Regions from separate parts of the Exiguobacterium sp. B2(2022) genome, predicted to be linked through region 1. Evidence: riboswitches for the same ligand, from Rfam matches in the RefSeq annotation. Region 1 holds a riboswitch; each other region holds the start of a gene.
The links. Region 1 has a riboswitch for S-adenosylmethionine ahead of ON063_RS02900 (MetQ/NlpA family ABC transporter substrate-binding protein). Riboswitches for the same ligand answer to the same signal wherever they lie in the genome.
Positions count from the first base shown of each region.

Region 2: another riboswitch for S-adenosylmethionine. It lies ahead of metK (methionine adenosyltransferase); the one in region 1 lies ahead of ON063_RS02900 (MetQ/NlpA family ABC transporter substrate-binding protein).
Region 3: another riboswitch for S-adenosylmethionine. It lies ahead of msrA (peptide-methionine (S)-S-oxide reductase MsrA); the one in region 1 lies ahead of ON063_RS02900 (MetQ/NlpA family ABC transporter substrate-binding protein).

Region 1 covers NZ_JAPEHX010000009.1:6,963-17,447, forward strand. Annotated here, with positions in the region: gene ON063_RS02890 (aminotransferase class I/II-fold pyridoxal phosphate-dependent enzyme) at 1-960, shown strand, start outside; gene ON063_RS02895 (iron-containing alcohol dehydrogenase) at 957-1,973, shown strand; SAM riboswitch class I at 2,015-2,118, shown strand; gene ON063_RS02900 (MetQ/NlpA family ABC transporter substrate-binding protein) at 2,192-3,013, shown strand; gene ON063_RS02905 (methionine ABC transporter ATP-binding protein) at 3,025-4,059, shown strand; gene ON063_RS02910 (methionine ABC transporter permease) at 4,031-4,693, shown strand; gene ON063_RS02915 (Spx/MgsR family RNA polymerase-binding regulatory protein) at 4,724-5,119, opposite strand; gene ON063_RS02920 (DUF302 domain-containing protein) at 5,281-5,664, shown strand; gene ON063_RS02925 (hypothetical protein) at 5,764-7,056, shown strand; gene ON063_RS02930 (hypothetical protein) at 7,053-8,351, shown strand; gene ON063_RS02935 (methyl-accepting chemotaxis protein) at 8,509-9,414, shown strand; gene ON063_RS02940 (M48 family metallopeptidase) at 9,436-10,089, opposite strand; gene ON063_RS02945 (MalY/PatB family protein) at 10,205-10,485, shown strand, end outside.
Region 2 covers NZ_JAPEHX010000025.1:2,040-12,524, reverse strand. Annotated here, with positions in the region: gene ON063_RS06710 (lysine N(6)-hydroxylase/L-ornithine N(5)-oxygenase family protein) at 1-689, shown strand, start outside; gene yugI (S1 domain-containing post-transcriptional regulator GSP13) at 887-1,279, shown strand; gene ON063_RS06700 (Gfo/Idh/MocA family protein) at 1,381-2,373, shown strand; gene ON063_RS06695 (iron-containing alcohol dehydrogenase) at 2,448-3,611, shown strand; gene ON063_RS06690 (glucose-6-phosphate isomerase) at 3,718-5,070, shown strand; gene ytkD (RNA deprotection pyrophosphohydrolase) at 5,163-5,636, shown strand; gene ON063_RS06680 (alpha/beta hydrolase family protein) at 5,617-6,381, shown strand; gene pckA (phosphoenolpyruvate carboxykinase (ATP)) at 6,405-7,976, opposite strand; SAM riboswitch class I at 8,282-8,401, shown strand; gene metK (methionine adenosyltransferase) at 8,534-9,742, shown strand; gene ON063_RS06665 (hypothetical protein) at 9,765-10,286, opposite strand; gene ON063_RS06660 (GNAT family N-acetyltransferase) at 10,451-10,485, shown strand, end outside.
Region 3 covers NZ_JAPEHX010000016.1:32,473-42,957, forward strand. Annotated here, with positions in the region: gene ON063_RS04785 (GTP-binding protein) at 1-524, opposite strand, end outside; gene ON063_RS04790 (hypothetical protein) at 636-902, opposite strand; gene ON063_RS04795 (SMP-30/gluconolactonase/LRE family protein) at 915-1,796, opposite strand; gene ON063_RS04800 (class I SAM-dependent methyltransferase) at 1,945-2,400, shown strand; gene rlmN (23S rRNA (adenine(2503)-C(2))-methyltransferase RlmN) at 2,583-3,644, opposite strand; gene ON063_RS04810 (amidase family protein) at 3,710-5,116, opposite strand; gene ON063_RS04815 (hypothetical protein) at 5,230-5,391, shown strand; SAM riboswitch class I at 5,436-5,535, shown strand; gene msrA (peptide-methionine (S)-S-oxide reductase MsrA) at 5,604-6,128, shown strand; gene ON063_RS04825 (DM13 domain-containing protein) at 6,229-6,750, shown strand; gene ON063_RS04830 (SRPBCC family protein) at 7,714-8,136, opposite strand; gene ON063_RS04835 (GRP family sugar transporter) at 8,343-9,206, opposite strand; gene ON063_RS04840 (four-helix bundle copper-binding protein) at 9,466-9,798, shown strand; gene ON063_RS04845 (3'-5' exonuclease) at 9,860-10,426, shown strand; gene ON063_RS04850 (bifunctional glycosyltransferase family 2/GtrA family protein) at 10,450-10,485, opposite strand, start outside.

The sequences.
Region 1 (10,485 bases):
ACCCGATTGAAACAGGCGGTCGCATCATTTTACTCTCGTGAATATGGTGTCGAACTCGACCCGGAACGAGAAGTCGCCATCTTGATTGGTAGTAAATCAGGTTTGATCACACTCCCACAATGCCTTCTCGAACCAGGTGACGGGATTTTGCTCCCGAACCCGGGTTACCCGGATTACATCTCTGGAGCGAGGCTCGCAGGTGCGGAAATCATCGATTTGACGCTAAAAGAGGAACATGGCTTTCTTCCGAACTATTCAACACTCGATCCGTGCCATGCGAAACTCATGTATTTGAACTACCCGAGCAATCCGACTGGGGCTGTCGCAACACCAGCATTCTTTGAAGAGACCGTCGCGTTTGCGAAAAAGCATGATGTGATGGTCGTCCACGATTTCGCTTATGGAAGCATTGGGTTCGACGGTTATGTTCCACCGAGCTTCCTGCAGGCAGATGGTGCGAAAGATATTGGAATTGAAGTATACACGATGTCGAAGGCGTTCAATATGTCAGGGTGGCGTGTCGCGTTCGCGGTCGGAAATGCCGATATCATCGAAGCCATCAACACATATCAAGATCACGTCCACGTCTCTGTCTTCTCGGCCATTCAAGAGGCAGCGATCGTGGCATTAGAATCCCCGCGTGACTTACGTGACGACCTAGCCTCACTTTACGAAACAAGACGAAACCGATTGATTAATGGGTTACGCCGGGCGGGGTGGGAGATTGAGGCACCAAAGGGTTCGTTCTTTGTATGGGCGAAAGTACCTGAGGGGGATGCAAAATCGTTCTCGACAAAGTTACTCCACGAGGCGGGAGTCGCCGTCACACCAGGCTACTTCTTCGGAACAGAGGGAGAGCACCACATCCGTTTCGGTCTCGTATCGTCTGAACAGAAGATTGATGAAGCGGTAGAACGGATTGAGAGACTGTTTGCAGCCTATGAGGAGGTACATTTGTGATTCGTCAGGCCGTGCTCGAATATGACCATTCGCATAATGCGCTCGAGGACCTTCATACGTTGATTGGGAATCGGGAGGCACTCGTTTTGAGAGGATTGAACGGATACGGTGAAGCGGTTCGCGTGTTCCCTCGTCTAGCAGAAATTCCGAGTGTACGATTTTACGGTGAATGTTCAGACGAAGAAGTAAATCGTTTGAATGCCTATCGACCAGACGTATGGATTGCCGTCGGCGGAGGTAAATTGATTGATACGGCGAAGCGGATTGCATTCGCTCAGTCAGTCCCGCTCATTGTTGTCCCGACACTCGTATCAAACTGTGCAGCCTTCACACCACTGAGCGTCATCTACAGTGAGGAAGGGTCTTACATTCGCTATGACACGTTTCCGGTCGTCATCGAGCGCGTCATCGCAGATGAACGACTGTTACGTGATTCGCCTTATGACTATTTCAAGGCTGGCGTCATCGACACGGTCGCAAAGTGGTTCGAGGCTCGTTATATTAGCGGGACGACTTCAAAGGATGCAGGGATTCAGTCCGGGTTATCACTTGCTGCGCAGTGCGGTAAATTGATGGACTTGTCGATTCATGAACAGGACTTTCGTCGTTATGGAACGGACGTCCGATATATCGTCGACCATGTCCTCGCAATCGGTGGTGCGGTTGGTGGGTTCGGGGATGCCGGCACACGTGTTGCCGTCGCGCACGCCGTTCATAATGCACTTAGTCGCTTTGATTCGACTCATCATTGGTTACATGGGGATAAGGTCGGGTTCGGATTGATTGTTCAAAAACGGTTGATTAGATCCGATGACACCTTCCTGCTCGAGGACTGGCTTCAATCCATCGATGCGCCGACTTCGCTAACACAACTTGGGATTCATCCTGATCAAGTCGATGAATTGGTCACTTCGATTGTTGAAGAAATCACGATTCAAGGGATTCGGAATCTTGAAGATTCAGAGCGGTTAAAAGAAATTCTCATCAATCTTCAAGAAGTGGTTTACAAATAATGCTTTTATCAGTAATATAATAACAAAATAATAAAACCGATTGCTTATCAAGAGTGGTGGAGGGACTGGCCCGATGAAACCCGGCAACCAGATCAGTATGATCATGGTGCTAATTCCAACAGACGTGACGTCTGGGAGATGAGCGTGTCCGACTTTCACTTGTCGTGCCCGCCGCTCTTCGTGAGTAGCGGGCTTTTCATTTGGAGGAGGAACTATTCATGAACATCAAACAAAAAACACTTTTGGCAGGTACATCATTCCTTGCAGCAATCGCACTTTCTGCGTGTGGACAATCCGAGGCGAGCGAGACGCTCAGCACGGAAGAACTGACGATCGGCGTGACCGGTGGCCCACACGAGCAAATTGCGGAGAAAGTACAAGAACTCGCGAAAGAGGACGGTCTTGAGATCGATATCAAAGTATTCAATGATTACAACACACCGAACACGGCACTCGACGAAGGAAGCCTTGATGTAAACAGTTACCAGACGTTATCGTTCCTCGAACTACAAAAGTCAGACAAAGGGTATAAAATTGACGACGTATTCAAAACGGTCGCATTCCCGATGGGTCTTTATTCTGAGAAGTTGACAGATATCAAGGATTTAAAGGAAGGGGATAAAGTGGCCGTCCCGAACGATCCGGCAAACGAACTTCGTGCCTTGCGACTATATGAAACAGCAGGTCTGATCACACTAAAAGAAGGTCTGACGGATAAAGCGACGAAACGAGATATCGCGGAAAACCCGCTCAATCTCGAATTCATCGAACTCGAAGCGTCACAGCTTCCCACACAGCTACCGGAAGTAGCACTTGCAGCCATCAATACGAACTTCGCGATGGGTGCAGGTCTCTCCATCAACGAGGATGCCCTGTTCCATGAGGACACGGTCGACAACCCGTATCCGAACTATGTGGTCGTCCGCTCGGCCAACAAAGAAGATGAGGTCGTTGAGACGTTGAAGTCTTACTACCATTCGGATGAAGTACGTGCTTTCATCGAAGAGGAATTCAATGGATCTGTCGTACCAGCATTCTGAGGAGGGATTCGATGATTGAACTGAAACAAATCACCAAGCAATTTCACGTCAATGGAGATAAAATCACAGCGCTCGACGACGTCTCCCTTACAATCGAAAAAGGGGAGATCTTCGGCATCATCGGCCGAAGCGGTGCCGGAAAGAGTACCCTTATCCGGATGATCAATCTATTAGAACGCCCGACGACAGGTGTCGTTGAGATTGAGGGACAAGACATCACGCTGCTAAAGAAAAAAGGTCTGTCGAATTTACGTCAGCGAATCGGCATGATCTTTCAACATTACAACCTATTAAAGACCGCGACCGTCGAAGAGAATGTCGCCATCCCGCTCCGCCTCGAAGGGCTCGGGAAGCAAGTCATCCGTGAACGGGTCGACCGCTATCTCGACATCGTCGGTTTATCCGAACATCGGAACCATTATCCGGAACAATTGTCAGGCGGTCAAAAACAGCGTGTCGCCATTGCGCGAGCGCTCGCCCATGAACCGGACATCCTCCTCAGCGACGAGTCGACGAGTGCGCTCGACCCTGAGACGACCGAGTCGATCTTAGAGTTGTTGCTCGAGATCAACCGAGAACTCGGATTGACCATCTTCTTGATCACGCATGAGATGGAAGTGATTGAACGAATCTGTGACCGAGTCGCCGTCATCGATCATGGGAAAATTATTGAACAAGGCAACGTGTTGGATGTCTTCTCAAACCCGAGACACGAAACGACGCAGCGGTTCTTGAAGACGAATCTCGATGTTCCGGAAGAAGTGGTGTCGGAATTACAGACGCGAGGCACGCTCGTTCATTTATCATTCATCGGTAGTCAAACGGAGCAAGCGGTGCTCGCGCAGTTGACGAAACGATTCGGGATCTTACCGAACATCATCGGAGGCGGGATCAAGAAATTGAAAGCGGGTCTTGTCGGAAATCTGCTCGTTCACCTTGACGGGGATCACGATCAAACAGAACTTGCTGTCCGTTATTTGAAGACGAGCGGCGTACACGTAAGGGAGGTGTCGAACCATGCAACAGTTCTGGACAGACTGGGGTGACCTCATTTGGACGGGAACGATTCAAACGTTGACGATGACGAGTATCGCGCTCCTCATCTCGACCTTGATTGGACTTCCGCTCGGGACGTTGCTCGTACTGACGAGACCGAACGGGCGTCTCGCAAACCGGTTCGTGTACGGTGGATTATCGAGCGTCATCAACGTCATCCGTTCGATTCCGTTCATCATTCTCTTGTTTTTCATCTTGCCGTTCACACGCTTCATCATGGGTACGACGATCGGGGTCCAAGGCGTACTTCTACCACTCATCGTCTTCACCGCCCCATACATCGCGCGGCTCATGGAGTCTGCTCTTCTTGAAGTCGACCGCGGGGTCATCGAGGCGTATGAGGCGATGGGCATCTCAACGAGAAAGATTATCTGGTACGTCCTCATCCGTGAGGCACGTTCTTCCATCGTTCTCGGATTGACGATTGCGACAATCGGGTTGATTGGTGCGACAGCCATGGCAGGTCTCGTTGGAGCCGGTGGGCTTGGAGATATCGCGTATCAATACGGACACCTTCGTTTCGAACCGGAAGTCATGTATGTGACGATTTTTGTCCTTATCCTACTCGTTCAATCGATTCAGTCATTCGGAAACCGATTGGCAGCTAGATTAAAACGAGCCTAAAAAAGAATCGTGTCGCCTTGGCGACACGATTTATGCGTTGTGGAGCAAACGTTTTAGTTCAGCGATGCGGTCATGCCGAGGAATGAACGTCCGAATCTCTTTCTCACTGAAACCGACCTGGATGCGATGATGGTCGAAGACAATCGGACTTTTCAGGATTTGAGGGTTTGATGCGACAAAACTGTACAGTTCGCGGATCGACATCTCGTCGAGTTTCTCAGCCGCTTGCTTATAGACGCTCTTCTGTACCGACAGCAAGTCGGTCGTCCCATTCTCGGTCAGACTTAGCATTTCTTTAAATTCACCAAAGGATAAGCCTTGGTCTGTCAATTTCTTTTCGATGAAGGGAATCTTTTGTTCCCGCAACCAATCAATCGTTTTTCTGGAAGAACTGCAGCTCGTATGCGTGAATACCGTGACCGTCACGACAACCACTTCTCCTTTACATCAGTTTGGTTCTAACTATTATCTCTTTTTATACGTTACGTTTCGTGATTATGTTTCAAATCACATACAGTTTCTTTTTGATTGAAGAAGACGTCGTTCGGGTACAGATTTCAAGAGTGACCACATAAGGAGGAATGAAGATGTTTGATTATACTGTACAGTCTGACCGTACCGTTGAGGACGTCATCGACCGTCTTGGAGAAGCGCTGAAAGATGAGGCATTCGGTGTATTATGGGACTTTGATTTGAGCGACACGTTAGAGAAAAAAGGTCAGGCCATTGAAGGGGAGTATCGCATTTTAGAAGTGTGCAACCCAAAGGCAGCAAAAGAAGTGCTGTCGCACCATCTAGAGGGAGGCTACTTCCTCCCGTGTAAAATTGCCGTTTTCGAAAAGGACAATCACACCCAAATCGGCATGCCGAAACCGACAACGTTGATTCGCCTCATAGATGACGAATCCTTACAAGCCGTCGCAGCGGACGTCGAATCTAGATTGCAACGTGCGATCGACCAAAGTAAATAATCGATGTACCATCCGTTCATGAAACATGAGCGGATTTTTTTTCGTATAAGATAGTTAGATAATGGTAAAATTGGATAGAAGCATGAGTGGAGGGATTATATGTTCAAACGTGGTATGGCGATGTTGCTTGGCGCTTCCATGTTAAGCGCATGTGGTGCATCTGACATAGAAGTCATTCAACTAGATTACATAGAAAATCAATGGAATCTCGAGAGTTACACGAAAGAAGGAGAATTTGTTCAAGTACACGAAACGAGAGAAGTGCTCGAGGCATGTGAGGGTGAACGAACGACGGAGCTAAATGGAGATGTCACTGTATATCAGACAGTGTTCGCAGGACGAAACGGGGTCGTGTCATCCATGGATCCGTACTCGATGAAAGTAGTTACCTATTTAGAAGGTGACGAACGATATGTCGTCTGTCGCGAAGATTATACGAATCAATTGATGGCGGAGACGATCGATAAGTTCCCGGACTTCGTAAATACATCTGAAGGAATCAGCGTTCCGCGATTACCTAGCCTTCATCAAACACCATCATCCTCAAAAGACAATCTAATGAAAACAGACGAACTAAACATTGATGAAATCGACATCATTCCGTTCCCCGATACGTTACTTGAAATTGAACCGGCTCTATTCGGAGAGCTTGAACTAGAACTCGATGGTAAAGCGACGAGACATTCGCTCACTAGTTTTCAACCGACCGGAATCGATATGCCGCATCAACAGATTGCCATCGGAATCGATCGAAAAACATCACAACCGTATGTTCTTTTTTCATTCAATGAACGCTTTGTTTTTCAGCAATTACAGTTTGAAGAACTCGAAGACCCTGCGTCAGTGGAACAACGAGTCTTTGAGGGGCTAAGCGTCGACACCATCGTCGAACCTGGAGAGCTAACGGAAGGCGAAGCAGTTCCCTTATATACGTTCCATTACATGAGGGATGGCGAACCCGTGACTGAAACGATGACGGTTCGCTTTATTGAAGGTACGTTGCTGAAAGAAGGCGAAGAACCCGATTCGATGCTTGAAGAGTGGATGCCGGACCAAGAAGACGGTTCAAGAGTCATTGCGCACCGTAAACCGTTTGACGGGAATTCACTCACTTATCCTGATTTCATCGAAATCTCGACGGAAGAATCTGAGCAAGTCATGAAAGTATTGAAGGAGGCAGAACCGGTCAGCCGAAAGGGTGAGCCTGCAGACTATCGATACTTGACGTTGATGGATGGATGGAAAGGTCAAGCGTTTGAAGTCAGTTATAAACAGCGGTCAAAAAAAATCGACATCTATCTGACAGACCCGCTTCGCGAGCAGACATTTAAATTATCTAGTAAAGGGGCGGAAGTGTTCTTGGATATTTTCCCGGAGTACGAAAAATCATGATGAAACGACTATTATTCACGTTATGTACAGTTGGAATTTTATCGGGTTGTGGTGGTGAAGAGGTAAAGGTCGTCAAACTGGACCATATGCCCTCACAATGGGATGTACGAGACATGAACTCGAACAGCTTTACTACTGGTCCGGAGACGTGGGCGAGCGATTTACTCCTTGCATGCACCGATGACCCGGTTCCCCAAATCCATGAGGACGTCACGGTCTATCATTCGTATGTCTTGAACCGAAAAGCCATGATTTCCGACTACGATGCACATGCCTATAAGCTAGTGACGTATGTAAAAGGCGAACAGAATTATGTCATTTGTCAGGACGGCTTTTCTCCAAAGATGAGAGTCGGACTTGTTGAGAAGTTCCCTTCGTTTGTACAGGCTTCTGAAGGTGTCACCATCCCAAGTCACCCGACGATTGCAAATGGGACTGGGGAACAAGAAGAGAGTTTGAAGGAAAGCGATTATTCCGATGTTTTCGAGAATCCCGTCAATCTCATTGACGAAACGATGATTCAAGTGACCCCTTCTTTGAATGGAAGTATCCATTTAACCATCGGAGAGGACGAAGGGATCTTTCCGCTCTCAATCATTGAACCGTATCACGCGCAAATGGGAAGCATGACAATCGCACTCGGCTACGACGAACAATCCAAAGAAGCTTACATTTTCGCTAAGTCGGAAGGTGGGTTACTTTCTTATGACCCGATTGTCCTTATAACAAAAGATGATTATTCGCAACCAGAGCAGCAACCAAAGCAATTTGAAGGGCTCAAAGTCGAGCGGGTACTGCAAGCAGAATCACTCGAACCAGGTGTCGAGACACCGCTCTACACGTTCTCTTTTATTGATGATGGCAAGCGTGTGACGGAAGACGTCCGTCTCACGTACACGGATCGCGATTTTGCGACGGATGAATCGATTGAAGCGGACATAGAATCGAATCCCGCCGTACCAAATGGTCCGTTCGTGTTCGTCCACAAGACTCCTTTGAACGGAAAGGCAACGATTGATTACCCGAACGTGTTGCGGGCTGCAGGGATTGACATGACTGAGTTGATGGACGCCATCGATGAGGCAGAGCCGGTCAAGCGTGCGGGGGACGCGGAAGCGTATTCGCTCCTCACGATCATCGACGGGTGGGTCGGTCAGGAGTTTCAATTAAGCTTTCAGAGACGCTCCAAAAAGGTGGATGTATACTTAACCGATCCAAAGCGAGAGCAGACGTTCAAATTGTCGAGTAAGGGTGCAGAGACGTTCTTCAGCTATTTTCCCGATTTGAAAGAGTAAAGGTGCCTATTGGCGCCTTTTCAATTGGTAAATACTTCAAAATCAAGATATTGACCTTCTATACAAAAAGGATGCAATGGATTGCTTCTCAATACGTTACACTGAGGTTCACGATTTAGTACGAATATCCTACGAAGAAGAAAGGTTGCTATCTTTCATGAGTACATTGAACCAAAAAGTAATCCATTCAGAAGACGTTTTCCGGTCCATCGAGACGAACATGGCGATGATTCGATTTGATCGTCAACGCCGGGTCGTCGATGTGAACGATACATTCGCAAAAGCAATGAAATATAGACGCGAAGAGATGGTTGGCATGCAACACCATTTGTTCTGTCCTTCCTCCTTTGTCAATAGTCCAGAGTATTCGGCATTTTGGGAGAAACTTTGGAGCGGATTCAGTTTCTCGGATAAAGTGGAGCGTGAGAATGCAAAAGGAGAGACGATCTGGCTCGAGGCGACGTACATGCCAATCTTTGAAGGAGATGATGTCATCGGTGTCGTCAAAATCGCATCGGATATCACGGAGCGGCAACAGGTGATTGAGAATTATGCGTATCGCTTCAAATCGATGACCGATGTGCTCGATGAACGGGCGAAGACGGGTATGCAAGATACGAAAGTATTGAATGAGACGATTGAACGGCTTGCTAAAGATGCAGCGGACAACCTCCATGCCCTTCAGAACTTGCGTCGTCAAGCAGATGATATCGCGAAAATCGCACTGTCCATCAAAGAGATTGCCGCACAAACAAATCTATTGTCCCTGAATGCCGCCATCGAAGCCGCTCGCGCCGGTGAACATGGACTTGGATTTAATGTCGTGGCGACGGAAGTGCGGAATCTCTCCCGTATGGTTGAACGTGCGGTCGTCGACGTCAATTCAAATACGGAAGGGATGAACTTTGAACTACGAAAAATTGTAGAAGGTGTCACCGCATCCAATCAAGAAATTCAGTTGAGTGCAAAGACGATGGAACAGACCATGGATCGATTCCATGCGTTCGAGCAGGCAGCAGCCGAGTTACATGATACGGCCGACACGTTCACTTCTAACCTGTGAACCGATTGACCCTGTGATGGGTCAGTCGGTTTTTTTGAGCTGTAATGTATGACCGTTCTGCTTCAACCAAGCTTTCGCTTGATCTGTTTTTGGATATACGGTACGTAACGTGTTCCAAAATGAGGCAGAATGGTCGAAGTGGACGAGATGCACCCATTCGTGAGCGATGACGTAGTCCATCATTTCTTTTGGTGCGAGCATGAGGCGGACGTTGATGGAGATGGTCCCATTTGAACTACATGACCCCCAACGTGTCTTTTGGTGACCGATCCGAATCTTTTTCGCTTTCACGCCTAAGATTCTTTCGTAAGTCGGTGCCCGCTCGGTCACATATTCAAGTGCGCGTTCGCGTAGCCATGCCTCATAATGTTTAGACAGAGTGTTTTCGTCCCATGTCCCTGGTACGAAAAATGAGGAACCGTCATGTCTGAGTGTCGTGCCCTCATCTTTTTTGGTCGGATAGCTTTTTCCATGAAAGACGAGCCCCTCATCAAGAACAGACGTCTGTTTCGGAAGGTTGTGCCATGTATGACGAATCCATGAGTCGTGCTCTTCTAAAATGCGATCGACGACTCGTTTTGACAAACGTGCTGGGATACGTAGCTCGATGCCATTTGGTGTGACATAAAATGCGGCTTTTTTTCTTCGTTTATGTCTGACGATGTTGACGTTCATCCATTACCTCCTCTCTATATCTCGATTGAGTATAACCAAGTCGGCAAGAAACTGCCATGCTTTTTTGGCACGCAGTCGAATCAACTTTGATACAGTAAGAGGAGGAGGGATGAACATGAAATCAATTTTACAACAACAACTTGAACGTACTGGTACGAACTCAGTGAAGTGGGATGGGTTGGAGCGTTGGTTCCATCTGTCAGAAGAGGTGTTGCCGCTATGGGTGGCCGACATCGATATCCGTACAGCACCGTCTATTTCGGAGGCGCTCGCCAAGAAGGCCGCTCAAGGAGAATTCGGCTATACCTTGTTCGCGCCTGAAGCGCAGGAAGCGGTTCGGTCTTGGTACGGGCGACGTCACGATATGGAGATTGATCCGAAGCATGTCTTATTCTC
Region 2 (10,485 bases), on a different contig from region 1:
GTGGACAGAGTGCGGCAGAAGTGTTTCTCGATTTATTCCGTGAAGCGACGGATGAACAACGTGTCGACTGGATCACACGGTCCGATCATTTCGAGTCACTAGAAGCAGGAAAGCTCGGGGACGAGATTTTTAGTGTGGACTACGTCGAATATTTTCATGGTTTGTCTTACGAAGCACGTCAAAAATTGCTTCAGTCATTTGAACGTTTCCGCCATGGCGTCAACCCTGAGACGATGACGGCGATTTATGAAGCGCTCTATCACCGGACTGCAGAAGGTGAGCCGAAGCAAGCAGAGATGCTGACGCAAGTCGAGGTGGAATCCATTTCATATGACTGGTTGAAACATCGCTTGAAAGGAACGCAACAATATACAAACGAAGCGGTCGAAAAGGAGTATGACCTTGTTGTCGTAGCAACGGGATATCGTCCAGTCATTCCGGCGTGGGTCGAGAAGCTCCCGATTGTCTGGGAAGCAGAGAGTGAGTGGGCTGTTCATGATACGTACGAAGTGGTCATGAGCGAATCATTGAAAGGGAAACTGTTTACGCACACGAATTTGGAGCATTCCCACGGACCCGCTGCGACGAATCTAGGGATGGCCGTCTATCGAAATGCGGTGATGTTGAACGAAATGGCTGGAGAAACGGTCTATCCGATTCGCCATCAAAAGCCGTTTACGACCTTTTGAACAAAAAAAGGGCTAGGCGAGTCGCCTAGCGGAATCAGGGGGGAATACTTGAAGTCTTGCTTGATTTGTATTTACCCCGCGCTTCGACTTTAAAACATATCAACACGTCAAAAATAATCTTTTTTACTAATTTGTACACTTTATCGAAAAAAGTATGTTATAGTAAGTTGATGAATTTAGCATAGGAGTTGTTTGTAATGGCAAAATACGAAAAAGATCAAGTATTAACAGGTAAAGTAACAGGAATTCAACCTTTCGGTGCTTTCGTAGCACTCGATGACGAGACTCAAGGTCTTGTACACATTTCAGAAATCTCACACGACTACGTAAAAGACGTAAACGATTACGTTCAAGTTGGTCAAGAAGTTGAAGTGAAAATCCTTGAAGTGGACGAAGCTTCTAAAAAGATCAAGCTTTCAATGAAAGCGACTCAAGAAGCTCCAAAACGCGAGAAGTCTGCGAAGCCAGCTCGTCGTGCGCCACGCCGCAACGAAGCATCTTCAAACTTCAAGCAAGAAGAAGCTCCAGGATTCACAGTCCTTAAAGACAAACTTGAAGACTGGATCAAAAACACAAACTTCAAGAAGTAAGTGTTCCAAGGTGACCCGTTCTAAACGGGTCACCTTTTTTGTGTTTTACAGGAATCGATGGGGCTTATGACGAAACTGTAATTCGAATAGGGGGAGATTAGATGAAGATTGGCATCATTGGAACAGGCGGGATTGCGACGAGTGCTCACATTCCGAATTATGTAAAAGCAGGGGTGGATGTGGTAGCGGTCATGAATCGGACACGGGCGAACGGTGAACGTGTCGCACGACAGTTTAACATTCCGAAGGTCTATGAAACGGTCGACGAGATGCTCACGCACGAACAGCTCGATGCGGTCAGCATCTGTACGCCGAACGCCTTACATAAAGAGCAAGTTCTTCTTGCATTAGAAGCGGGATGCCATGTGCTTTGTGAGAAGCCTCCAGGCATATCGGAAAATGAAGCGGTGGAGATGTTAGAAGCAGCGAAACGAGCGGGAAAGACGCTCCATTATGGATTTCATTATCGGCATCGTGCCGACACGGTTCTCCTAAAACGGATGATTGACGCAGGAGAGATGGGGGACATCTATGCGGCAACGGCACTTGCCCTTCGCCGACGCGGCATTCCTGGATGGGGCGTGTTTACGAACAAAGAGCTTCAGGGTGGAGGGGCACTACTCGATATCGGCGTCCATATGTTAGATCTCGCGCTCCACTTGATGGATTATCCGGAACCGAAAGAGGTTGTCGGTCACGTCGGGCAATATTTAGGGAACCGTCCGGGTGTAGGCTTGATGGGCAAATGGGATCATGAATCGCTGTCTGTCGAAGACACGGCGAGAGCGATGATCACCTTCGATACGGGTGCTTCTTTATTGCTCGACGTCAGTTACATGGCCAATGTCGAAGCAGAAGATACGATGCGTGTCGAGTGCCGTGGAACGAACGCCGGGGCAAGTCTATTCCCGCTCACGCTCCATACTGAAAAACATGGGGCACTATTTGACGAACGACCTGCCTATTTGACTGAATATGATCCGTATGAACGTCAAATTCAGCTGTTTCTCGAAGCGTGCCGAAAAGAACCGAACTATCGGCAAGCAGAGGAAGCGGTCATCCTCCATCGTATCATCGATCGCATTTACGCATAAGCACGATACTTTTCATTCTTTGAAAACAGGGTATATAGTGTAGGTGTTACATATTTCTACGAGGAGGATGAATCATGCACAACTTTGAATACAAAAACCCGACGAAACTGATCTTCGGTACACATCAGGTCGAAACATTATCGAAAGAACTTGGCGCGCTCGACGCGAAGAAAGTGATGCTCGTCTATGGTGGCGGAAGCATCAAAAAGAACGGAACGTACGATGAAGTCGTGGCTGAGCTTGAAAAGGCAGGCATCTCATACGTAGACTTCTCTGGTGTCGAACCGAACCCGCGCATCGAGACGGTACGTCGTGCGGTCAAATTTGCACGTGAAGAAAACATCGATGCGTTGCTCGCAGTCGGTGGAGGTTCCGTCATCGACTGTACGAAACTGATTTCAGCAGCGATTCCTTATGAAGGGGATGCATGGGACATCGTGCTCCGTGAACATATCCCGACAGAGGCGGTACCATTTGGGACGGTCCTCACACTCGCGGCAACAGGATCAGAAATGAACTCAGGATCGGTTATCACAAACTGGGAAACACAAGAGAAGTTCGGTTGGGGTCATCCACTCGTCTTCCCAACATTCTCAATCCTTGACCCACGTTATACAGTCTCGGTTCCAAAAGACCAGACGATTTACGGTATTGTCGACATGATGAGCCACTGTTTCGAACAATACTTCCACCCGAACCATGCGCCGGTACAGGAACGCATGACAGAAGGTGTCTTGAAAGCAGTCGTTGAATCGGCACCGAAACTCGTGAACGATTTGGAAAACGTCGATTTACGTGCCATCATCTTGTTCTCAGGTACGATGGCGTTAAACGGCGTCCTTCAAATGGGTGCTGCTGGGGACTGGGCATCGCACAACATCGAGCACGCCGTATCGGCTGTCCACGATATCCCGCACGCTGGTGGTCTCGCGATCCTCTTCCCACGTTGGATGGAGCATGTATTGGATGAAGACAATGCTGCCCGTTTCGCGCGACTCGGTACGGAGGTATTCGATGTAGAGCCAGGTGAAAACGACTTGGAGACTGGAAAACGTACAATCGAAGCGATTCGTGCATTCTTCGACCAACTCGGTGCTCCAAACTCACTCCGTGACTACGATATCGATGAGTCGACATTCGATGCGATTCTCGATTCTGCGATGAAACGTGGCGCATTCGGTCGTTTCCGTACACTCGAACGCGAAGATGTCGCGCACATCCTCGAACTCAGCAAATAAGGCAATTTATTGCCTATTTTGCAATAATGATTGAACGAATCTAGCGTTTCCGTTTATGATGGGTCATGTATGGCTCTTTTACGAGCGATTTAAAGGAGGAAATGACATGTCAACTGTACGTTTCGATTATTCAAACGCGCTCTCATTCGTAGGGAAGCACGAAATCGACCAAATGCAAGAAACGGTAAAAACCCTTCACTCGGTGATTCACGAGCGGAGCGGTGCCGGAAGTGATTTTCTTGGGTGGGTCGATCTTCCGACCGAATACGATCAAGATGAGTTCGCACGAATCAAAGCTGCGGCGGAACGAATTCGCGAGAATTCAGACGTTCTCGTCGTCGTCGGAATCGGAGGATCTTACCTCGGTGCCCGTGCAGCGATCGAAATGCTTCAACATTCGTTCTTCAACGTATTGTCAAAAGAAGAGCGCAAGGCACCACAAGTATTCTATGCGGGCCACAATATCTCTTCAACGTATATGAGAGAGTTGCTTCAAGTACTTGAAGGCAAAGATGTCTCAATCAACGTCATCTCAAAATCAGGAACGACGACAGAACCTGCGATTGCATTCCGTGTCCTCAAGCAGTTCATGGAAGATAAATACGGTCAAGATGGAGCGCGTGAGCGGATCTATGCAACGACAGACCGTGCCCGTGGTGCACTCAAGACACTTGCGGATGCAGAAGGATACGAGACGTTCGTGATTCCAGATGATGTCGGTGGACGTTTCTCTGTCCTCACGCCAGTCGGACTTCTTCCGATTGCCGCTGCTGGAATTGATATCGATGCATTGATGGAAGGGGCACGTGACGCGCAAAACGCTTACAGCTCACCAGAATTGGCTGAAAACGAAGCGTATCAGTATGCAGTCGTACGTAACGCCCTTTACGCGAAAGGCAAATCGATTGAGATGCTCGTCAACTATGAGCCAGCTCTTCACTACGTGTCAGAATGGTGGAAACAACTTTACGGTGAGTCAGAAGGAAAAGACAACAAAGGGATCTTCCCAGCGGCTGTTGACTTCTCGACGGATCTCCACTCGATGGGGCAATACATCCAAGAAGGTCGTCGTGACTTGTTCGAGACGGTTATTCGTGTGAAAGAAGTCCGTCACTCGATGAACGTTCCAGAAGACGCTCAAGATTTAGATGGTTTGAACTTCCTCGCAGGCGAAACGATTCAGTTCGTGAACGACAAAGCGACAGAAGGAACACTTCTCGCACACACTGACGGTGATGTACCGAACTTGGTCGTCGAATTGCCAGAGATGACACCTTATCACCTCGGCTACTTGTTCTACTTCTTCGAAAAAGCATGTGCGATGAGCGGATACATCCTCGGGGTGAACCCGTTCAACCAGCCAGGCGTCGAAGCTTACAAAGCGAACATGTTCGCGTTACTCGGTAAACCAGGGTATGAAGAACAAAAAGCAGAGCTCGAAAAACGTTTGAATCAATAAGAAAACGAATCGGTACCGCGATATTTTTTTGTTTGAAACTGGGTGAAGACAAGGTAAAGTGAGAGTAGACAGGGGAAAGAAAGGGATGGACTATGAAGACATTCAAGGATTACTATCATAATCAAGTCGAGTTAAGCTTCACCCATTATCCGTTCTCAGACACGCCGCTCCACGTCTGGGTCGTCGCCCGATATGAAGACAAGTGGGTATTGACGAAGCATAAACAGCGCGGACTCGAGTTTCCAGGAGGGAAAGTCGAGCCAGGAGAACACGAGGACGATGCCGCTATCCGGGAAGTGTACGAAGAGACCGGTGGAGTCGTCAAAACGTTGCGCTATTTGGGACAGTACCGTGTGTTAGGTAGAGGTGATACGGTCATCAAAAACATTTATTATGCGGAGATTGAGCGATTCGAGGATCATCCTGCCATTGACGAGACAGATGGGGCTGTCCTGATCGATGCCTTGCCGGATAACTTATTGCGCAATCCACGCTACAGCTTCATGATGAAAGACCGTGTCCTACCAGAAACGATGAGGGTTCTCTATGATCAAAAACTGGTTTGACCGAATCGATGTGTTACCACCTTATGCGGGTTACCGAGTGACACGAGGATGGTACACGACGACAGATGGGGAAGAGGTCGTGGCGTATTCGATTGAGCCGAAACGATCAAATGGCCAAGTGTTGATGTACTTACGAGGAGGAACGGCGCGAATCGGGGATGTTCGTTTACCACGTCTCATGCAGTTTGCATCGCGGGGCTTTCATGTCGTCGCCCCGGTCTATCGTGGCAATCACGGCGGGACGGGAAAAGAAGACTTTGGAGGAGAAGACTTAGAGGACGTGCTCTCGCTATTCGACCGTGTCCACATGAGTGGACGACCGGTTCACGTCCTCGGCTTTTCAAGAGGGGGCATGATGGCCCTCTCGCTCGCTTCCGAACGACCGGTCACGACGGTTACTTCATGGGCTGGCGTGACCAACCTCGAGTGGACGTATGAAGAACAGCGTTCGATGCGGAAGATGTTACGTCGGATGACGGGTGGGGACCCCGAGTCTGCAGAATCTGCGTATGTCGATCGTTCTCCGCTTTACAAGGAATGGGTCGCCCCGACACTGCTCATCCACGGTACGGACGATGAACAAGTTCGCTTACGTCATGCGACAGCCGTCGCCGAGAAATTAGGAGAACAGGCAGAGTTTTGGGTGCTCCCGTTCGGTCACCAGCTCCCGTTTTGGGATAAATGGGAGACGACCGAACAAGCGATGGATTGGATGTTGCGACAGGAAAAAGCACTGACTCGATAAAAAATCGAGTCAGTGCTTTTGTGTTAGATGACGAGTGGTCCGGCTGCGATGACGGACTCACTTGCTTTCGTGAAGCGAGTGAAGTTTTCTTTAAATTTCATGGCGAGTGCTTTTGCTTCGACGTCGTAACGAGCTGGGTCGCTCCACGTATCTCGCGGATTGAGCACGTCGCTCGGTACACCATCGATGGCTACAGGAATCTCGACATTGAAAATGTCATGTTTCATCGTTTCGACATCACGGAGCTGGCCGTTGACGGCGGCATTGACCATCGCACGCGTATAGGCGAGTTTCATACGTGAACCTTCGCCGTATGCTCCACCTGTCCAGCCCGTGTTGACGAGGTAGACATCTACATCGTGCTCTTCAATCAATTTACCGAGCATATCCGCATAACGCTCTGGAGCGAGCGGAAGGAACGGTGAACCAAAGCAAGTCGAGAACGTCGCTTGTGGTTCTGTGACACCACGCTCTGTACCAGCAAGCTTAGACGTGTAACCAGACAAGAAGTGATACATCGCCTGTTCTTTCGTCAGTTTGCTGATCGGTGGCAAGACACCATACGCATCGGCCGTCAAGAAGACGATCGTATTTGGATGACCGGCACGTGATGGGAGCATCGCGTTGTCGATGAATTCGATCGGATATGCTGCACGCGTATTTTCAGTCAAGGAGATGTTCTTGTAGTCCGGCGTACGATCTTCATTCAATACGACGTTTTCAATCAATGAACCGAAGCGGATCGCATCATAGATTTGCGGTTCGTTCTCACGCGACAAGTTGATCGTCTTCGCGTAGCAACCGCCTTCAATGTTGAAGACCCCATCCGGTGACCATCCATGCTCATCGTCTCCGATTAAGTGGCGCTGTGGATCAGCTGAAAGTGTCGTCTTCCCAGTTCCCGACAATCCGAAGAAGAGTGCCGTTTCATTTGCATCGTTAACGTTTGCCGAACAGTGCATCGATAAGACGTTTTGTTCAGGTAACAAGAAGTTCATGACGGAGAAGATTGATTTTTTAATTTCGCCACCGTACTCTGTTCCCCCGATCAGAATGGTGCGCTTGGCGAATGAAACGAGAATGAACGTCTCTGAGTTCGTGCCATCCACTGCAGGGTCGGCTTTATAACTCGGTGCATAAATTACAGTGAACGGGTCGAACGCACCTTTCGTTGGCCATTCGCGTAAAAACAGTTGTTTTGCGAATAGACTATGCCATGCATATTCTGTAATGGCACGGACCGGTAACGTATAGTGCTCATCGGCACCAGCAGACGCTTCGAGGTAATAAAGTTTGTCTTTCTTTTCTAAATGGTTGAGTACTTTGTCAAGAAGTGCTGAAAACTTCTCTTCCGCGATCGGTTGGTTCACTTTTCCCCAATCGACAAGGTTGTTGCTGACTTCATCTTGTACGACGAATTTGTCTTTCGGTGACCGTCCGGTAAAAGCACCCGTGCTGACAGATAAAGCCCCGTCTTTTGTCAGTACACCTTCACCATTTTGGATGGCTTCTTCCACCAGTTCTGGAACCGTCAAGTTCCGTTTCATGTCGGCACCATTAATTAATTCTTCGATTTTCAGGAGCGTTGTCGCCATCCTGAATCCCACCTTTCCCCTAAATAGATGTGGATGAAATCCGCATACTTCCGCGATTACGATTAATCAGTATGACATTTTTAATTATATGTGACACACTAATTAAACACAAGCGTATCCTTTCTTACAAAAACAGTTTATCACATTCTCTTATCACAAGGTGTTAAAAAACAGAAACGAAATAAAAAAATGTTTGTCGATTCACAAACAGAAATGTTTTGCAAGTCGGTGAAAAATTTTACGAATTCGTCTGATTCCCTTGACATAATCGAGCGTCATTTATATGATGGTTTTCGTAACGGATACTCTTATTCTGAGCGGTGGAGGGAACAAGGCCCTACGAAGCCCAGCAACCGTCCGACATGAAGTCTTATGCGGAAAAGGTGCTATCCTGAAGCGAAGCCATTAGCTTCGAACGATAAGAGGGTAAGGAAGAACGATTCAACCTTTCCCCATGTATGTCATCGGGGGAGGTTTTTTTCATTACCGTCCCAAAGCAACGCGTAAGGGGAACGAGTACCGTCCACATATCACCCTTATTATAGGAGGTTTTTTGAATGTCAAAATTGAACCGTCGACTTTTTACTTCAGAGTCGGTTACTGAAGGACATCCAGATAAAATTTGTGATCAGATTTCTGACTCGATTTTGGATGCCATTTTAGCGGAAGACCCGAATGCCCGTGTTGCGGCAGAAACGTCTGTCACAACAGGTCTTGTACTCGTAGCTGGTGAAATCACAACGTCAACTTACGTGGATATCCCGAAAGTTGTCCGTGAAACAGTCCGTGAAATCGGATACACACGTGCGAAATATGGTTTCGATGCGGAAACATGTGCCGTCTTGACGTCGATTGACGAGCAATCAGTAGACATTGCGCAAGGTGTCGACCAAGCTCTTGAAGCACGTGAAGGTCAGATGACTGAAGAGGAACTTGATGCAATCGGTGCAGGTGACCAAGGTCTCATGTTCGGATATGCGACAAACGAGACTCCAGAACTCATGCCGCTTCCAATCTCATTGGCGCACAAATTGTCACGTCGTCTTGCAGAAGTTCGTAAGAACGGTACGCTTGCTTACCTTCGTCCCGATGGAAAGACGCAAGTAACGGTTGAGTACGATGAGAACAACAATCCTGTTCGCATCGATACAATCGTCATCTCGACACAACACGCAGAAGAGATCACGCTCGAGCAAATTCAAGAAGACTTGAAAAAGTATGTCATCGAAGCAGTCATCCCGGCTGAACTCATCGATGCTGAAACAAAATACTTCATCAACCCGACTGGTCGCTTCGTAATCGGTGGACCACAAGGAGATGCAGGTCTTACAGGACGTAAAATCATCGTCGACACGTACGGTGGATACGCTCGTCACGGCGGTGGCGCATTCTCTGGTAAAGATCCTACAAAAGTTGACCGTTCAGCAGCATACGCAGCTCGTTATGTAGCGAAAAACATCGTTGCAGCAGGACTTGCGGATAAAGCAGAAGTTCAACTCGCTTACGCGATTGGGGTAGCACATCCAGTATCAATCGCTGTCGACACGTTCGGCACTGGTAAATTGAGCGAAACAGAGCTCGTTGAACTCGTTCGTGAGAACTTCGACCTCCGTCCAGCAGGCATCATCAAGATGCTTGACCTTCGCCGTCCAATCTACAAGCAAACAGCAGCTTACGGTCACTTCGGTCGTACAGATATCGAACTCCCATGGGAGCAAACAGATAAAGCAGCAGTTCTTGAAGAAGGCGCGAAGCGTTTCGCGTAATCAACAAAACGTTTTTTTAGGTTCAAGTCGTTGGTGGTGTCTGCTTATTGTCATTCGACGTCGATTCAGTCGAAGTGGTTTCTTGTCCAAGCGCCGTATCCTTCGCTTCGACGACTTTTTCACCAATGTCTTGTAAATCTGATTTGGCTTCTTGGGCCGTCTCGACGATTTTATTGACATCTTCTTTGACCGTATCGACTTCTCCGACGACTTTTTCATATACGTTTTGAACGTCTGTAGTCACTTCCTGAATCTTGCCAGAAGCGGTCTTCACTTGTTCAATGACTTGAGATGCCTTACCGGCTGGATCTTGTTTGACCTCATTCACGATGCCTCCGACCGAAGATTTTGCATTCGTAAGCGATTGTTTCGTCTGCTCTCGATTCGAGGAGCTAAGTAAGGCGAGGAGACCCCCGACGAGGGCACCGAGTAACATCCCGGTCACAACGCTGATCTTTGGTCCCCCAGCATCCAATTGATCAAATTGACGGTTCGGATTCTCTGTTTGTTCGACTTTCGGGTCATGCTCTAATTTTGGTTCCATGTTGTTCCACTCCTTCATGTGATTGGCATTGCTAGTGTTATACCCTAGTCGATTGCGGACATAACGTTTTCTTATGAATCGTCATGAAAAAGAAACGAATGGCAGGATAAAAACGTGACGATAGGGAATGATACAAATAGATTGGCCAAAAGGGGGAAGCTGTCATGAACATGAGGGAAGCAGTTCCAGAAGATGCAGC
Region 3 (10,485 bases), on a different contig from region 1:
AACTCGACTTGGTCGACGAGAAGGTCGACGACTTCACGTACGTCACCTGTATCGACGGCTTGTTGGCGTTCCATAAGCGATTCACCGGAATTGAAATCTTTGAAGAAGCGGTACGCATCAACGACGGTGACCATCGCATCGATATAGACACGGCTCGTCAAATCGATCCCGAGCGCGTCGTCGGCATACGTGAACGTCTGCGCAACAGGAATCGGCTCAGAGATACCAGAAGACTCGATGATGATGCCGTCGAGCTCACGATCTTTCGTTAATTCATAGACGGCTGTCAACAAATCTTCGCGAAGCGTGCAACAGATACATCCGTTCGAAAGTTCGACTAGCTTTTCATCCGTCCGGGAGAATCCTCCCTGCTCGATCAACTTCTCATCGATATTCAGTTCACTCATATCGTTCACGATGACGGCATATTTCTTGTGATCTCGGTTATGTAAGATGTGGTTAAGCAGCGTCGTCTTGCCGCTACCAAGATACCCCGAGAGTACCGTAATTGGAATTCGTTTCATGATATATCCTCCATTTAAATCGTAATGATTACTTTTTATATAATGGAATGGTAACATCTTTTTGTCAACAAAAAAACACGCCACACGGACGTGTTTTCGAAGAAAGTATAATCATTCTTCCAACGCTCTTCGTTCTGCCTCTGAACGCGGGTAAGCATTCGCCTGCCATTCAGCCCGATAAATCGAGTCGAGTTGAGTCAATCCGACTTCATCCTCATCTTTGTCTGAATCGACGCTCGGCACCTCATCCCACTTCGGGTCGAGGTACGAATGATCTTCTTCACGTGCTCGATTTTCTTGAATCTTTTGAATCCCCATCTTAACTGCTGCAGCAACTGCCAACCCAATACCTGCTCGAACCAACAGTCGTTTCACCATCGTATTTCCTCCTCAGCGACCGAAACGATACAATGGCATCCCTTTCACTTCTGTGTCTATAATAAATACCGATCCCGCATCCGGGTATTCGGAAAGCGCCTCTTCATCCATTCCTTCACGAGCCGTCGTGATGGCTAATCGATTCAGTCCATCCCCGATAAAGGCACATGAAGTGACATTCGGCGCAGGAACATGCACTTCCAATAATTTTTTACCTGTCGATGGGTCCCAACGTGACACTCGTCCACCAGCATAATGTGCAATCCATAAACATCCTTCCGTATCTGATGTCATACCATCCGGGAAGCCATCCTCGTCCGCGAAATCGATGACGACCTTTCCATTTGATAACGTACCTGACTTCAAATCAAAATCATATTTCCGAATTTTTTCAGTCGGTGTATCGATATGATAAAAAACGGAATGGTCAGGCGACCATGTCAACCCGTTCGAAAGTGTCAATTCATCCATGAGTGATGTTGTCGTTCCATCTCGATCGACTCGATACAATGTCGCTTGGTTTTCTTCATCCTCAAGATGGAGCGTACCTGCAAAAATACGACCATATGGATCGGCTTTCCCATCGTTGAAACGTAATCGACCATCCGGGTCATCCAACTCAACAATCTTATTTAGATCTCGATTGATTTCATCCCATTCATAGATTCCATCTTTCAATCCAAGGACGACACCGTCCGTCACTTTTGGTATGACAAAACCGACCTGTTTTCCGACCTCGAATGAAGAAATCTCGTCTTCTCGCTCGTCATACCACCATAACGTATGACCTTCGATATCTACCCAATAAAAACGCTTTAACTCAGCATCCCAACAAGGACCTTCACCAAGCGTATTTCGTACCCGAATCCATAACGACGCATCTACTTTCTCCATTACTTAGCCTCCACTCTATCCATTAGTTCAGAAATCTATTCCCTTCTCCCATCTCGACTATGCATGAATTCAGAAAATCGTGATGGATTTTCACCGTTGTCCGTTCGATTTGCTATAGTGAAAGAAAAGTAGAGAGGAAGTGAATGTCTTGTCTAAATGGGATGAACGATTTAGCTCGGAGGATTATGTGTATGGGACAGATCCGAACGAGTTTTTACAAAAATGGATCACCTCTCATCAGATTGAAGGAAAACGTGTATTGGCCATCGCTGAGGGGGAAGGTCGAAACGCAGTCTGGCTCGCCACGCTCGGCTTCGACGTCGAGATGTGGGACGCTTCGAAAGTGGGACTCGAAAAAGCGAAGCGCTTGGCGACTTCACGAAACGTCTCCCTTCAGACGAAGCAGATTGACTTGAATGAAGCGGTCTGGTCGCAAGAAACGTATGACCTAGTTATCTGCATCTTCGGCCACTTTCCTCCACATGTCAGAGAAAAGGTGCTCGCCGGTATTCAAAAAACACTGCGACCTGGTGGCGTATTCCTGACCGAGGTGTACTCTACACATCAACTCGCCTACAGGACAGGTGGACCAAAAGACCTCTAACTTCTATACACTGAAAAGATGTTTCACCAACTCGAAGACAATTTCATTCCTCTCGTTTTAAATGAGAATGTCGTATGGCGAGAAGAAGGAAGACTGCATCACGGTGAATCAGCTGTGATTCAATATGTCGGACAAAAACGATAAGCGAATGGCCTCCCCGAAAATTCGGAGAGGCCATTTGATTACTTCGCGCCTTCGACGTTCATATGCTTACTGCGGAGCTGACCGCAAGCTGCATCGATGTCTGTCCCGTGTTCGAGACGGACACCCGTATTGACGCCACGCTTTTTCAAGATATCATAAAACGCCATGATATCTTCCGGTGTGCTTCGCTCATATTGAATATGCTCGTTGACCGGATTGTATGGAATCAAGTTGATGTAAGACTTGTCCTTGATGTCTTCAATCAAGTCCGCGAGTTCTTCCGCATGTTCTGGTAAATCGTTCACTTTCGAGAGCAGGATATACTCGAATGTGATTCGCTTATTCGTCTTCTCGACGTAATAGCGAATCGATGGCATGAGTTTATCAAGCGGGAACGCCCGGTTGATTTTCATGATGCGTGTACGTAATTCATCGTTTGGCGCATGCAGAGATAGCGCCAAATTGATGCGTAAGTCGAGGTCCGCAAACTTATAAATCTTGTCCGCAAGACCACTCGTCGACACGTTGATTTTACGTGGGGCGATTGCAAGACCACGCTCATCTTTGACGACGCGCAAGAAGTCGACCAAGTTATCGAAGTTATCGAACGGTTCACCGATTCCCATAACGACGATATGACTGACACGGTCCCCTTCTCCTTCTCCATCGAGGAAATGTTGGACAGTCATGATCTGCTCAACGACCTCACCAGCCGTCAAATCACGTGTCTTTTTCAACAAGCCGCTCGCACAGAAGCTGCAGCCGATGTTACAACCGACCTGTGTCGTCACACAGACCGAGCGACCATATTTATGACGCATGAGCACAGTCTCGATATAGTGACCGTCATGCAATTTAAGTAAGAATTTGACCGTTCCATCTCCCGCTTCTTGTTTGACGAACAGTTCTTGTGTCGAGATGACATATTTCTCAGTTAAGTAATCGCGTACTTCGTCACGGACGTTCAGCGCGTCCATCGATTTGACTCGATCGATGTAGAGCGAGTCCCAGACTTGGCGTGCGTGGAAGGCACCATATCCTGCTTCCGTGCACTCGTTTGTGAGCTGATCGAACGTCAACCCGTATATAGATGATTTCATTCTAACCTGTCCTTTCTCTAATCCGCATACGTACCATTGTAGCGGACGTCAGAGACGGGTGCAACTTACGAATAATCTGGAGGCGTCGGTCGTGTGATGAACTGTTCGAACGCATAAGCGACACGAATCAAATCTCGTTCCGCGAAGCTCGTTCCCGTGAACGATAGACCGAACGGGGTCCCGCTCTCTTTTCGTTTATAAGGGACCGTGATTGTCGGGTGTCCTGCTTTCGCAGCCATGTCATAGTTCATGTCATGTGGCAGGACAATCGCGTCCAGTTTTTGCCCTTTTAATAGCTCATCCATTCCGTCCACTTTTGCGAAATGAACATCATCAATCCGACGGTCGAGATAACTAGCTTCGACGAGACGCCCTGAACGTGCATCTGACTGTTCAAAGATGGTCTGCCCGTGCGGAATCGATTCGGGATGGTCCGCGTTCCATTCGATCAAGTCTGAAAGCGTCTTAAATGGCACAGTTGTGTTCGCAAGATACGCCTCAATCCCAAGCTTGAATTCATCAAACAAAATATCTGCCTGTTCTAATGCATCGTGTTTCGGTAACGTGATTTCGACGAGTTCAACTTCGGCTTGACGCAACAATCGAAGTGCCTGTTCATACAAACCGATTTCTTCGTCTGAAATAGTTGGCTTGATAAATCCGACACGCATCCCGACCGCTTGACGGACATCGAGACACGTCACATAAGGCGGTCCGACTGGAGTTTCCCATGTCGCAGGATCAGCCGAATCTTCACCACACATGGTCTGCAAGGCAACGACCGCATCACGAAGGGTACGCGCCATCGGTCCAGCCGTATCCTGAGAACGTGAGATCGGAATGATTCCTGAACGACTGATCAAGCCGACGGTCGGCTTGATTCCGACGATACTATTATGCACACTCGGGTGTACAATCGAGCCGCTCGTCTCAGATCCAACGGCAAGGAGTGTCAAGTTTGCCGCAACCGCCGAAGCCGATCCAGAACTCGATCCCCCGACATCTAATTGGTCGCCATAAGGGTTCTTCGTTTGTCCGCCAACAGCACTCCAACCGTTCGGCATATCTTCAGTCAAAAAGTTCGCCCACTCGGACAGGTTCGCTTTCCCAAGAATAATGGCCCCGTCATCCCGTAATCGTTTCACGAGTTCGGCATCTCGACCCGCAAAATGATGTCGCATGGCGGCGGCACCCGCTGTCGTACGCATCAGACCGGATGTCTCGATATTGTCCTTAATTAAGACGGGGATGCCGAGGAGCGGTTTGCGTACTCCTTTTTTATAGGCCCGGTCTGCCGCCTCTGCCTCGAACAGGGCGTCCGGATTCACCTGGATGACGGCATGAAGTCGCTCATTATATGCAGCAATCCTTCTAAGATAATACGCAGTTATGTCTCGTGCCGTGAATTGTCCTTCTTTATACCCACGATGTGCACGTTCAATCGTCAGTTCATGTAATTGGATTTGTTCCATCCTACATTCCTCCTTTATCTCTCCCACTCTATTCGTGCTCTATGCCTGATTTCCTTTTCGTATCGCCAAGTCGATGTGTTCTTGTTACACTTAAGAAAAAACAGGAGGTTCCTATGACACGCTCCTATGTGTTTGTGTTGCTGGCTGTGTTCGGTCTATTTTTCTTGCAGTTATACGGCGAGAATGTGCCTTATGGTCCGTTCATTTCCATCGGGTTGATCGGATTCATCATCGTCTTGACGATTTTTCAGTTAAAACGAAAACCGAATCATTGACGAAAGTATTTTGAGGGTGGTATGATGCTCTCACCAACTACATATCGATATCAAGAGTGAACGAGAGATCTGGCTCCATGACTTCACAGCAACCTGCCACAGGCAAGGTGCTACGACCAGCAAGGGAAACCTTGGACGATATGACGAGAGCGCTCATGTCATCCGACGTGAGCGCTTTTTTTGTTGAAATACGATTTGGAGGGAACGACAAGATGGAAAAAGCAACATTTGCAGGTGGCTGTTTTTGGTGCATGGTAACACCTTTTGAAGAACTACCAGGGATTGAAGGAATCGTATCCGGCTATATGGGCGGACAGATCGACAATCCGACGTATGAAGAAGTCAAAACGGGAACGACTGGTCATTTAGAAGTCGTTCAAATCACATATGACCCATCTCTGTTTTCATATGAGCGTCTCCTCGAGCTATATTGGATTCAGACCGACCCGACCGATGAAGGTGGTCAATTCCAAGACCGTGGGCCTCAGTATGCCCCAGCCATCTTCTATCACACGGAGGAACAACGAATCGCGGCTGAAGCGAGTCGAGACGTATTAGCAGCAAGTGGTCGCTTCACGGCACCGATTGTCACAAAAATCACTCCGGCGACGACATTCTTCGAAGCGGAAGAGTATCACCAGGATTACCATAAAAAGAATCCGAAACATTATAAAGAAGACCGAGCCATCTCAGGACGAGACACGTTCATCGAAGAGAACTGGACCGAAACCGTATAACGATTATCAGACGCGAATTTTAACATTCGCGTCTTTTATAAGCCCAATAATCGGGAAAAGGGTATTAATGGTTCATACATCCGAAAAGGAGGACTCATACATGAAAACAAGTACGAAACTCATCATCGGTGTGATCGGCGTAGCCGTGATCGCCGTCGCCTGGTGGCTCATCTCACCGCTTTTCTTGACAGAGACCGTCGATGAAGGACTACCACCGACAGCTGTTGAGACGCCTGCTTCAGAAGAAGAAACAGAGGAAGAGACAACTGAGACACCGGAAGCACAACCGAGTCAAACCGAAGTAGCGGGTGTGTTCATGGACGGGGAGAAAAATTATGAGACGACGGGCACGATACGCTCCGTCGAGGCAGAAGACGGGACGTATCTACGATTTGAAGAGTTCGAAACAACGAACGGACCTGACTTATTCGTCTATTTGACGAAGCCAGGACAAGAGACAACCGAAGGCGTCAGTCTAGGATCGTTAAAAGGAAACATCGGGAATCAAAATTATTTAGTCCCTGCGGATGTGAATCTAGAAGAGTACAACACAGTCGTCATCTGGTGCCGTGCGTTCAGCGCGACGTTCGGGACGGGTGAATTAAGCGCATCGAATGAATAACTGATATCAAACAGCCTGGACGTTTGACGTCCTCGCTGTTTTTTTGTATTAGAAAAATTATTTCTATCAGTTCTATCTATTTATTCATGCAATTCACGTGTTACAATATGGTAAAGTATGGAACTTTTTATAAGGAGGGTTTTTATTTGACTTCACATCAATCGACATCATACAGCTCATATTTTTGGAAACGGTTTTGGATTCTTTTTCTGCCGATCGTGACGATTGGGATTTTATCTGAACCAATGATTGTAGAGAACACGTTTAAGAGTCTTGAAGATATCGGCGAGTTTGTTTTCTACTCGCTATTCTATATTGTTGTAATCGGAGGCTTTACTGCGTTTGCCATTTCTTTCGTATGGAGAAGAAAATGATTGTTCCAAAATTGATGGTAGCCTGTTTATCTTCAATTGTTCTGAGTTTTTCTCTTCCAGTCTTCATGCCTGTGTTTGAAGATTTTACTTATTTTCAGAATGTTTTTATGTATGTGTTTTATGCCTCACCTATTATTTTCACTTATGGAATAATGACCTCTATTTTTTCGGAGTTTCTAAGTCAACGTATGACATTCAAAATCAAAAAAATAACTTCATTTTTGATGCACTTGATGTTTGGTGCCTTTTTCGTTTTCCCTTACGGCCTTATATTCGATTTGTCAGTATTTACAGAAGGAACCATTAATTTTGCAACTGTAACGGGAGTGTTTAGTGCTTTTATCTTTTTTGTGATAAATGAATTCATCCTTTTATATGTAAAAATGAAGAATCGATCTTAAACTATCTATTAAAATTTTCTCTAATAATTGATATCCTACAGAAACTTCAAACTGTCATACACCCTCTTTAAACTTAGAGTTTTCACCCTCTATGTAATGAGTAATTTTGGATGTTTATAATGACAATCGGTAGAATCCATATCAACTTCAACATGGACCCTGCCGATATTTAGTTTAAATTATTCGACCTACTTATTAGATCCATTCGCATATCGGGTGAAATTATCGAGAATTGCCTGCCAGCCTTGTCGTTGCAATTCAATCGGATTCATCGATTCTGTATCAAATACCTCAATCACTTTCGTCTGATTCCCTTCTGAAGCAAATGAAATTCTAACTCTCCGTTCATCGTCAAGACGATACTGAATGAGCTCATTTACTTTAACTTCTTCATACACTCCTTCAAAATCAAAGCCCATGCTTTGATCTTTTGCTTCCATCCGACTTCGAAATTTGCCGCCAATCCGTAAGTCGTTTTCCGCTTCGGTCGTATGCCAATCGTCAGACGCATGATTCCACTGTTTAATATGATCTGGGTCTGTCCACAGTTTCCAGACAGTGTCGATTGGTGCATCGACGACCGTTGATATCGTCACTACGTTTGATTCCATAATTCGTTTCCCCTTTACTCTGCAATTTTCCGAGCAATCATGAATGTGGTACGTACCCTGTACCATGTAGATTACATGAGTAGGCATTACTTCCCTATCTGTCACATCATCTCCTGCTCTCCCTTAATATCGCTAATCAAAAAAACCCTGAATGGCACGCTAGCATGAGTGCTCATTCAGGGTTCTTATCATTTCATAATCGAAATTTAGCTCTTGGCAATCCCAAGCATAAATCCGGCAACGACAATCAGACCAATTCCCATAAAGACATAGACGCGCTCTTTTGTCGTCTTCTCTTCTTTCAAGAGATAGATCCCACCGAGTGTCGCCACGACGACGTTCAATTGAGATAAAGCGAACGAAGTCGCAATCCCAACTTCTCCGCTCGAGACGAAGAGACCGAAGTTCCCGATCCCCCAGGCAATCCCGGCTAAAATATTCTTAAACGTACGTGGATCGATTTTCTTCACGTCCTTCTCACGGAGACTGAAAAGAAGAGCCGCGATGAACATTCCGACGGATTGTGGAAGAATTGCCGTGATACCATCTACTTCAAAATAGTTCGTTAAGACCGCATATGTGACGTAACCGATACTTGAAACGAATAAGACGAGTAATCCCTTCTTCAACGCACCGGCGCTATCTTTGTCTTTTTTCTGTTGATACGATGTCATCGTCGCCCCGATGATAATCAAGACGAGCGCTGAGAACCCTAACCACAGCTCTGTCGTCGTCTGCCAGTCCCCGAGAACGATGACCCCAAAGAGTGACGTTCCGACAAGCTGCATTCCTGTACTAATTGGCATCGCTTTGGAGACGCTTAGGATTTGGAACGATTGGAACTGCAAATATTGACCGAGCGCCCAGAACGCCCCTGAGATAAATCCGGTCACGATGGCGAGTGTCGTGAACTCCGGTCGGAATACGAGGGCAATCACGGCCGCCATGATCATCGCCCCGATGGTCGTTCCGATTAACTGCTGAATCGGTTTTCCTCCCACTTTCGACACGATGAGTGGAATACTTCCCCACATGAGTGCCGGTAAGAGTGCCAAAAGAATCATTTCCATAAAGCACACCTGCTTTCTTAATATAACGTCTAACATGAAATTCCCACGTCTCCAATTTTATAAACCTAAATTGCAAAAGGGAATTGCCATGTCGAATACTACGATGATATAATGATTTCGAACGGGGCATTAGCTCAGCTGGGAGAGCGCTACGCTGGCAGCGTAGAGGTCGTGTTACTTTTTTATTGGTATGGTGCGATTCAACCTTTATATGAACGGGTAATGAAAGATAGACTTTTTTATATAAGGGGGAATTTTGATGGAACGAACATCTGTAGAAGAAACATTGGCGAGCGTAATTGAATGTATGCGCGCATGCAACCATTGCTTCTCAAAAAGTTTACAAGAAGAGGATTTACACATGTTTACCGAATGCATTCGACTGACACGAGAATGCTCAGACATTTGTACGTTGGCTTTAAATGCTTTAGAAACAGATTCGGCCTTCTCTAAACCAATCGTTGCCTTGTGTGCTCAGGTATGTGATACATGTGCCGTCGAATGTGGCCGTCACTTGCATGACCACTGTCAGGCTTGTGCAAAAGCGTGCGAGCGCTGTGCCGAAGCTTGCCGTACCCTCGTCGCCGCTTAAGCACGACATTCGTCTAACTTTCTGTTAGACTTTTTTTATTGCAAAAGAAAGAAGGTAAATTATGAATCATACCATTCTCGCTCTCGATGTGGAGACCGCTAATCGAGATAGCCTTAGCATCTGCTCTGTCGGGTGGAGCATCCTGCAAAATGGAGAAGTGATTGAAACTGATCAACGACTCGTCAATCCAGAGGAAGACTTTGATATGGGGAACATACGGGTTCATGGCATTCGTCCGAGTGACGTATGGGATGCCCCTGCGTTACCGGAAGTACTTGCCTCTCTTTACCCGATTTTACGAGAAGTCGACCTCGTCATCGCACATAACGCCTCATTTGATATGGGTGCCTTAAGAAAGGCAATTTTGAAATATGATCTATTCGATTTCCCTACAATTGAGTACGGGTGCACTGTCAAATTGTCACGTAAACTGTATCCTGGACTCCCGAACCACAAGTTGAACACGATGGCAGAATACCTGAACGTGCCTTTTATTCATCATGATGCAGCAGAAGACGCTCGCGTATGCGCTCTACTCATGCGTGATATGATGCAGAAAACCGGCATTACAAGCTCGAGAGAGCTACATCGCTATACGTCCGTCAAAACAGGAACACTCGCATATTAAACCGGTCATGAGCCCATGACCGGTTATTTTTTGAAAATCCATCGTTTTTGGACATAGTA